One region of the Sporosarcina contaminans genome, then DNA from elsewhere that is predicted to be linked to it. Evidence: riboswitches for the same ligand, from Rfam matches in the RefSeq annotation. Region 1 holds a riboswitch; the other holds the start of a gene.
What was found. A riboswitch is a leader RNA that binds a small molecule or an ion and turns the genes downstream of it on or off. The one in region 1 is predicted to bind lysine.
Positions count from the first base shown of each region.

Region 2: another riboswitch for lysine. It lies ahead of ACFQ38_RS09940 (Na+/H+ antiporter NhaC family protein); the one in region 1 lies ahead of dapA (4-hydroxy-tetrahydrodipicolinate synthase).

Region 1 covers NZ_JBHTLT010000004.1:32,255-37,025, reverse strand. The annotation lists gene ACFQ38_RS01165 (hypothetical protein) at 1-90, opposite strand, end outside; gene ACFQ38_RS01160 (DUF2268 domain-containing protein) at 265-1,047, shown strand; gene ACFQ38_RS01155 (YjcZ family sporulation protein) at 1,113-1,253, opposite strand; gene ACFQ38_RS01150 (hypothetical protein) at 1,442-1,699, shown strand; gene dapA (4-hydroxy-tetrahydrodipicolinate synthase) at 1,826-2,710, opposite strand; lysine riboswitch at 2,840-3,018, opposite strand; gene ACFQ38_RS01140 (DUF4256 domain-containing protein) at 3,364-3,930, shown strand; gene modA (molybdate ABC transporter substrate-binding protein) at 4,162-4,771, shown strand, end outside.
Region 2 covers NZ_JBHTLT010000046.1:3,307-8,077, forward strand. The annotation lists gene ACFQ38_RS09925 (sulfite exporter TauE/SafE family protein) at 1-190, shown strand, start outside; gene ACFQ38_RS09930 (bifunctional metallophosphatase/5'-nucleotidase) at 187-1,575, shown strand; gene yunB (sporulation protein YunB) at 1,651-2,442, shown strand; lysine riboswitch at 2,486-2,666, shown strand; gene ACFQ38_RS09940 (Na+/H+ antiporter NhaC family protein) at 2,807-4,390, shown strand; gene ACFQ38_RS09945 (sodium-dependent transporter) at 4,622-4,771, shown strand, end outside.

The DNA.
Region 1 (4,771 bases):
ATAGAAAACAAAAAAATAAAGTACCGAGAGCGAACCGAATAGAAGGAAGAACCGTAGCCACACCTGTCTATCGGATTTTTCTTCTTTCACTATGCATCTCCTCCGATATGTCTATACATTCTATTGTCATACGATTCAAGTGCATGTTGGTTTCATTATGAATAGGGACATCCCGATCGTTCAGCTTTTCTATTAACATCGCCAACTACTTCCTACGAACATTGTTAAAGGATTGCATATAATACTTGATAGGAGTGTGATGGAATGGGTGTTATTCAAACAAATGAATGGCTCGAAGAATTGGACGGCGACCTTATTGGCATATGTAAAAAACTAAGAGACTATTTTCCGGATGCATCTGTCCCGGATATTCATCAGCACTTGCTAACATTTGGCATGTACAATTTGTCAAAGGACGGAAGCGCTCTGAGTAAAAAACTGTTTGAGAATGGGGCATGGTCAATCGTACAACAGGAGTACGAGCAGCTTCGGCAACTATGGAAAGGTCCTGATGTCCCAATTTTCATATTCCCTTCAGATCCAAATAACAAATTGTTAACTGATGAATTTAGTGGGAAGGCAGGACTTAGTTTCCAAGATAAGTTGTTTTTATTTATCTCTCCAAACAACACGGAAGTAGAAATCAAGGCATTACTCACTCATGAATATAATCATGTATGCCGATTGGCTAAATACCCTAAAAGGGAAGAGGATTATATTTTGTTGGATACGGTCATTTTAGAAGGTTTGGCAGAAATGGCTGTCTTTGAAAGGTTCGGCAAGGAATACAATTCAAAGTTTCTATCACTTTATTCCAATGAGGAATTGGAGAAGTTATGGAGAGAAATTGTGTTCTTTGAGAAGGAACAGTTAAAGGGGACGGCTATTCATTATGAAGTATTATATGGCATGGGGTCCTATCCGAAGATGGTGGGATATTGCGTAGGGTTTTATTTAGTCTGGAACTTTTTGAAAGACAAAACATTGCACTCCGATGAAATATTGGCAATCCCCTCGCATAAAATTGCGCAGCTATCGACTAAATAGAAATGGAAAAAGCATGAACATTTGCTTTTTCCATTTGCCGATCTTATCAAATTCAATTAAGTGTATTAACAGTATCCACCATATCCGTATCCATATCCTCCGCCTAAATAAGAAGCTCCAACGATAATTAAAAGAATGAACAATACAACAATTAATGTAAACCCTGAGCCATAGCCGCCTTCAGGAACAGACTCAACTTTTGACATTCATCAACACCTCCAATGAATCTACTGCTTTTATATTATGTAGTAAAAATTTTCGTGTACTGGACATTCTCCCAATTTTCGTCCTCATTCGATTTCTTTTTCGCACCGATTTAGTATGTTTGTCCTCTATGAAACACCATTTCATACATAAGATGTTGTATGTTCAATTGAAATGAGGTGACAACACGATGTCAATCCAACGTTACCACGACTTATGTACACGGCATGTCGGAAGAGCAGTAGTTATTGGGACCCACGATGGAAGGGTGCATAGGGGGATCATTCAAGGTGTTCGAAATAATAAGGTCTATTTGCAACCAATAGGTCGTCGGAGGGACTTGGGCGGTTTTGGATATGGATTTGGATTTGGCCGAGGTGCTGCCTTCGCCATTGGCATTGCATTAGGATCCATTGCAACATTTGCCTTGCTGCCATTTTGGTGGTAATCAAAACGGTTATTAGCGTAATGAGTGGATAGCAAGGTGGTAGTTACATGAAGCATTTCAATGAATGAAAATAGAACCTGCGAGCAATTTCGCAGGTTCTATTTTATGTTAGCGAATGAATCTATATCAAATCTTTACTTCAGCATGCAGGGATAATGTGCTTTGCAGTGAGTGCAGCTGTTCATCGTTCAACGGAATCATCGGCAAACGGACACCACCGACGGGAATTCCTTTCAGATTTAATGCCGTTTTTACAGCGGAAGGATTCGGAACAGCAAAAAGGGCTTTCATAATCGGAAGCAGTTTACGGTGATCGTTGGCGGCAGCTCGAGCATTGCCTCTCTTGAATTTCCCGATCATCGTTTGCATTTCGTTTCCAATAATATGGGCTGCGACTGAAACGACCCCTGTTCCACCGATGGACAATATCGGGAGGGTCAGACCGTCGTCTCCGCTATATAAGGAAAAACCTTCTGGCGTTTGTTCAATGATTTCCGCCATAGCATCCAAATCGCCGCTTGCTTCTTTGATTGCAACGATATTTGGTATTTCAGAAAGGCGGACGATTGTTTCAACGGACATGTTTACGACGCTACGCCCAGGGATATTGTACAGCATAATCGGTAAGGAAGTGGCTGATGCAATCGTTTTAAAATGTGCGTACATGCCTACCTGGCTTGGCTTGTTATAATATGGCACAACAAGCATGATGCCATCAACACCAACATCCTCAGCAAGCATTGTGAGCTCAACCGATTCACGTGTGTTATTCGAACCTGTTCCCGCAATGACCGGAACTCTACCGTTCACCACTTCAACTGTAAACCTGAACAATTTGACTTTTTCTTCGTTTGACAACGTAGGGGATTCTCCTGTCGTCCCTGCTACAACCAATCCATCAGATCCATTGGAAATTAGATGATTAATCAAGTTTCGTGTTGCTGCAAAATCAATTTCACCATTTTCATCAAATGGAGTTACCATTGCTGTTACGATTTGTCCGAAATTCATTGTTTCTCCACATCCTGTCTTTTATTTTGGAAAATAAAATAGAGGGAGAAGGGCAATTGCAAAAAAGAAAACAAAAAGCAACAACGAGGGATCGTTGTTGCTTGAAATAATAAAATAAATTATTTCTTTGCATAAGATAGCCCTCCATATAGTTTCCTATATGACAATCCTGGACTTATTCAACCCAGAACCAGCTTCGAGATAAATGAGAATCTCTCCACTTCGGCAAATTCCCCTTTCCACAATCTTCATAGGATCTCATTATCCTCTGATTGTGTACTGATGGTCTTTGCGCCTCTATCCTTACTTCAATACTTGCGAAATAAGTTAATATATTAAATTATATAAGACTTTACATGTAATCCGATACAATTGCAAGTAAAACGTGAAAATAAAGTGAATTGCCTTGTCCTTGAAACGGCTTTATGGGGTTGTGTCAACGCAAGAGAAAATATTGGTTGGGGCAATTCATGATGATGAGTTTTTGTAAGCTAAGGAATTTAAAATAGTCTATTAGAATTCATTTTGTAAATCAGTTGATTAGTTCGGTTACTAATTTGCATTTTGTACTATTAGGAAAGGATTTGTCTAAAAGAATTTCTTATGGTAAAAGTAATATAAGTTTATGCCGGAAACGGGGAGGAAATGAACGTATGGCAACTGTTAAAAAAGAGCTATCTATGGAACAACGTGAAGAATTGCTTGAAACATTGAAAGCCCGCTTTGAGAAGAACATGCACCGTCACGAAGGGCTTGAATGGGAAAAAGTTCAAGCGAAGTTGGACGAGCAAGATGAGAAACTATGGTCTCTCAATGAAATGGAAACGACGGGTGGAGAACCGGACGTTGTTGGTTACGACGAACAAAAGGACGAATTTGTTTTCTATGATTGCTCTCCAGAAACTCCTAAAGGACGCAGAAGCGTTTGCTACGATCGCGAAGCATTGGAATCAAGGAAAAATCATAAGCCAGAAAACAGTGTAATCGATATGGCAACGGCTATGGGGATCGAATTATTGACGGAAGAACAATATCGTGCATTACAGCAACTTGAAAATGTCGACTTGAAAACATCGAGCTGGGTGCAAACACCTCCTGCTATTAGAGAGCTTGGCGGGGCCATTTTTTGTGATTACCGCTACGGGCAAGTCTTCGTCTATCACAACGGCGCTTCATCTTACTATTCATCCAGAGGATTTCGCGGCTCGTTAAGAGTATAGGAACTATACAGCTGTATAGTAGATGAGAAATTAGGGTTTTCCTTTATTTAATGCTTTATAAATATTGAAACAATCCTTCTCCCAACCAAGGGAAATGGATTGTTTTTACTTGTTTCCAATGCTTTGTTGTATGGACGTAAGTTGACCCTCTTTTATGCTCTCTCTATAATTGCATATAAGTAGTTATAATAGATCTATTTCGTTATAACAAATGAGAGGGGTGGAGAAAACATGAAAAAAATCGCCTATCTCTTTCTCCTATTATGCATAATATTCATTCCGTATGGTTGTACAAGCAGCAACGAAGCAAAAGAGAGTGGATTAATAGCCAAACAATCGGCAACAAAATCCACTGTAGATGAAAATAATGTAGAGCTGATGATTTCTGCAGCGGCTAGTTTGACTGATACATTGAACGATTTAAAAGCAGGTTTTGAAAGTGAAAATGCGCATATTACGTTAACGTTCAACTTTGGCAGCTCCGGAAAATTAGTGCAGCAAATTGAAAACGGAGCACCATCAGATATTTTCTTATCCGCAAGTAAAAAAGATATGGATACTTTACAAGACAAAAAGCTAATTGTAGATGAGACGCGTGTTGATTTTGCAGAAAATCAATTGGTGCTTATTGCGAATAAGGATACAGATACATCGGTAGCTTCATTTGAAGAGATTGACCCATCCGCAATTGGGCATTTTGCAATTGGAGAGCCTGAAAGTGTACCGGTTGGCCGCTATACAAAAGAAGTATTAGAGCATTTGGATTTGTGGGATCCTCTTCAAACGAAGCTTGTGTTAGGATCGGATGTACGCCAAGTGTTAACCCATGTCGAGATGGGGA
Region 2 (4,771 bases), on a different contig from region 1:
GATCACTCATATTTCGTTAGGTCATGTAAACTGGCTTTACGCTTTGCCTGTCATACCTGGCGCGTATATCGGGGGGACTATCGGTACAATGCTGAATAAAAAAATGAACTCAGATACGTTAGTTCTCTTATTGCGGATCATGCTCTTGTTATTCGGAATACGGTCTATTTTTGAAGGGATTTGGGGATGAATATGCAAAAAAAGATGGAAACGATATATTTTTACCATACAAATGATATTCATAGTCATTTTGATACTTGGCCGCAAATTAGCAGATATCTAATATCAAAACGAGCCGAGCATAAAGAACGTGAAGAAACTTGCCTCGTTTTTGACATAGGCGATCACGTAGACCGTTCTCACCCCTTCACGGACGGAACAGCTGGCAAGGGGAATGTTGCATTGCTGAACAGTGCTGGCTATGACGCGATTACAATCGGAAATAATGAAGGCATTACGATGTCGAAAAAAGCATTGAATACGTTATATGAAGGTGCTGATTTTGATGTTATTATTTGCAATTTATTTGAAACCGATGATTCAACTCCAAAATGGATGAAGCCCTATGAAATCTATACGACTGTTACCGGTTTAAAGATAGGCGTTATTGGTGCTACTGCGCAATATAAGGAATTTTACGCGAAGCTTGATTGGCAGATTGTGGAGCCGCGCGAAGCTTTGCGGAAAATTGCAAAATCGATTTGTCCGCAAGTCGATATAATCGTCTGTCTTTCCCATTTGGGCATCCACGAAGATCGGTTGCTTGCTGCAGAATGCAAAGAAATCGATATTATATTCGGAGCGCACACCCATCACCTTTTAATGGAAGGAGAGTGTGTAGACTCAACACTGTTAGCTGCTACAGGCAAATTTGGACAGTATGTAGGAAAGGTTGTTGTACAGTTCGACATCGATTCGGGACGTATTGCAAATAAACATGCAACGATCATTCCGGCAAGTGAACTTGAGAGTGAGGAGGCGGACGTTGAAAGGGTCAATCGATTAATTGAAGACGGCAAACAATCGATGGATGAGAAGGTGTTTTACAATTCATTTCCGTTGAAGAATGATCTGTTTAAAGAAAGCCCGCTGTCATCGTTCTTCGGTAAATCATTAATCGCCTATACAGATGCTGATTGTGCTCTTTTTAATGGGGGACTCTTTTTAGGTGGTTTGGAGCAAGGATGGGTGACAAAAGCAGATTTGCATGCATTGCTGCCACATCCGATCAATCTTTGTGTCGTTCAACTAAAAGGAACGGAGCTTTTGGAAATCATCCGTCTCTCAAAGAATGAAGAATGGCCGAAAACAGAAATTAAAGGGCTTGGCTTTAGAGGGACTTTAATGGGCGGGCTTATATTTGCAAACCTTCATGAGACGGAATCAGGACAGTTGTTCGCGGGTCAGAAGGAAGTTCTTCCTGAAACGAATATTTCATTAGCAACCTTAGATATGTTTACTTTCGGATTTTTCTTTCCAACTTTAAAAGATGCAGAAAAAGACTATATTATGCCGGAATTCATACGTGATGTGCTTGGATGGTATGGAAAAGAAACCTTTGCCGGTACGCTGTAAAAAATCCTTTTGTAGATGGCAATAGATAGTATGAACGGGGCCCCTCCTGCATAATGTGAAGCAGGAGGGATCAGTTTGAAATTTCATGGTCAAGTCCCTCGAAAATATTATAGAGGAAGACGTAAACCGAAACGTAAATGGTTCCCGATTTTAATTCCTGCATTTTTAATAACAATCGCTCTCTTTTTTTACTATGTTAATTCAAAATTGACGCCAATATACTTGCTATATGCGGAAGTCCAAACTGAAAGGATCGCGGCACATGTCATTTCTCAAGCAAATAAATCGAGGTCGACAGAGCTTTATAATGCAAATGAAATTATAGAAATTGTTCCAAATGATTCACCGGGAATGGTTGTCAACACGATTAATACCGATATTATTAATAAGTCGATGTCAGAGTTGCAAAGCCTTGTGGAGGCTCATTTGGCATCAGCTGAAAGCGGCAATTTGGAAATGCTGCCTATTAGCGAAAACATAGAGTATGATCCAAAAGCTATGGAAAGCCAAGGAGGAATTGTTTATTTCGTTCCGATGGGGCAGGCGTTGAATCTTCCCATATTGGGGAATTTAGGGCCGAAAATTCCAATTCGTTTTCATGTAATTGGGGAAGTTCAGACAGAAGTTGTAACGGATATTGAAGAGTTTGGCATTAACAATGCTTTAGTAAAGGTGGATGTTGTTGTAAAAGTGAACGTACAAATCATTGTACCGCTTGCGACACGTAAAAGTGTTGTGGAAAAAAGGATTCCAATGGCAATTGGATTAATCCAAAGCCCAATTCCTCAAATTTATAATAGAGGGGATGTCAGTCCTCCACAAGTAGAGGTGCCCTTCCCACTGACAGGCACACAAGGAAGCCCTTGAAAAAAGTTCGATTTCCTGTTAGTCTTAATAGAAAGAGGAACACCGATTAGGTAGAGGTTGCAATGCTTAAGAGTACCAAACGAGAGACGGCATCGATGACCGTTTGGGAAAGGAAGTTTTGCCGAAGTGTGAAATGGCTTGCCAAGCCTTTCATAGCTGGGGTCATTCCGAATAGGGATGGCACTGTCACACATTGTTGAGATGTGTGATGAGCTACAGATCGTGCGTTAGATAAAGAGAGCTCAATTATCTTACAAACGAAACGTAGAATAAGCCGACACCTATGACACATAAAGTGTAATAGGTGTCGGTTTTATTTTTTCCCCTCTATGTTCTTCAATTCATAAAGTTGGAGGAAATGAATATGATAGGCACATGGGTATCAATAATACCACCATTAATCGCAATCGTCATGGTGCTGCTAACGAAAAGGGTCTTGTTATCACTTGGATCCGGAATTGTAGCAGCGGCATTATTAGTTTCATCTTTTTCGCCATTGGAAACTGTGAAATCGATCTGGACAGGAATGACAGCATCATTCTGGTCAGAAGGCGCTTTGAATACGTATAATATTTTCATAATGATTTTCATTCTTTTATTAGGGATACTTACAGCGTTTGTCAGCTTGTCAGGCGGCAGCAGGGCATTTGCGGAATGGGCCATACGCCGCATTAAGACAAAGCGCGGTGCAAAGCTACTAACGGTTTTCATCGGCATTATAATTTTCGTAGACGATTATTTTAATTCATTGGCTGTAGGTCAGATTGCAAGACCTATTACGGATCAACATCGCATATCGCGTGCGAAATTGGCCTATTTCATCGATTCGACCTCTGCCCCAATTTGCGTAATTTCACCTATTTCAAGCTGGGGCGCATTTTTGATCGGGCAGTTAGCGTTAATTTTTGGAACGAGTGCAGCCATTACGTATTCTCCATTGTCTGCATTTTTAATGATGGCTCCCATGAATTTCTACGTGATCGCCACTCTGTCTATGGTATTTTTCTTTGCATGGACGAATATTGATTTCTTTGCAATGAAAAAGCACGAAGATCGTGCAGAGCAAACAGGTGAATTATTCGATCCTGAAAAGGATATTCCAGGTCAATTGAAAGAGGATTTTCCTGTTCATTCTTATGGCCGGGTACGAGATTTGATTGCTCCAATTGTAGCGCTTGTTATTTTTACATTGGGCATGATGGTGTGGACCGGTTATCGTGCAGGAGGGTCTGCAAGCATTTGGTCTATTTTGGAAAATACGGACGTACCATTGTCCTTAGTGACGGGGGGGATTGTCGGTACAGTATTAGCAGGAAGTCTTTATATCGCACAAATGAAACAGAACGAGACGGCTTCATTTTCATTAATTGGGAAAGCGATCGTTAGTGGTTTAAAAGCAATGCTACCAGCGGTATTAATTTTGATTTTTGCGTGGGGATTAACTGATTTGATCGATGTGCTTGAAACGGGTCTTTACCTCTCAGGCGTTGTAGAAAAATCTAGTATTCCTGTCCACTTCTTGCCGCTTATTATGTTTATCTTAGCCGGCCTGATGGCATTCTCAACTGGCACTTCTTGGGGTTCGTTTGGTATTTTGCTGCCGATAGCAGGAACGATTATGATCAATGCAGAACCGGAGCTTCTACTACCAGCACTTTCAGCAGTATTGGCAGGGGCGGTATTCGGAGATCACTGTTCTCCTATTTCAGATACGACGATTCTCTCTTCTACAGGCGCTGGTTCCAATCATATGGATCACGTAGCGACTCAGTTGCCTTATGCTTTAATAGCGGCAATCATATCCTGCATTGGTTATTTGACTTTAGGGTTAACTGGTTCCATTTGGGTAGGGCTTGTCGTAGTAGTAGTGATCATGGCATTATTATTTACTATAATAGTATCTAAAAAGAATAAAACAGAGTATAAGGTGAAATCCTTCATAGAATAAACAGAAACAGCTGTCTCATATGTTGATCTAATCGACTATGAGGCAGTTTTTTTACCCGAAAATGGCAGCGTTTGTACAATCTTTAGACCTAATAGAAGTAGTTAAAAAGATTCTTACTATACTAAAAACACTTTGACATTAGTAGGATGGACATTTATACTAACTGTAGGATCGCAATAATCTGAATTTACTTACATGTTAGATGCAGAAAAAAGAAAGGGGAGATCTAAAATGGAAGGACGTTCTCAATGGGGAACACGCGCCGGATTTATTATGGCAGCAGTGGGGTCTGCTGTCGGTTTGGGGAATATCTGGCGTTTTCCGTATGTTGCGTATGAAAATGGCGGCGGAGCATTTTTTATTCCGTACTTATTTGCTCTG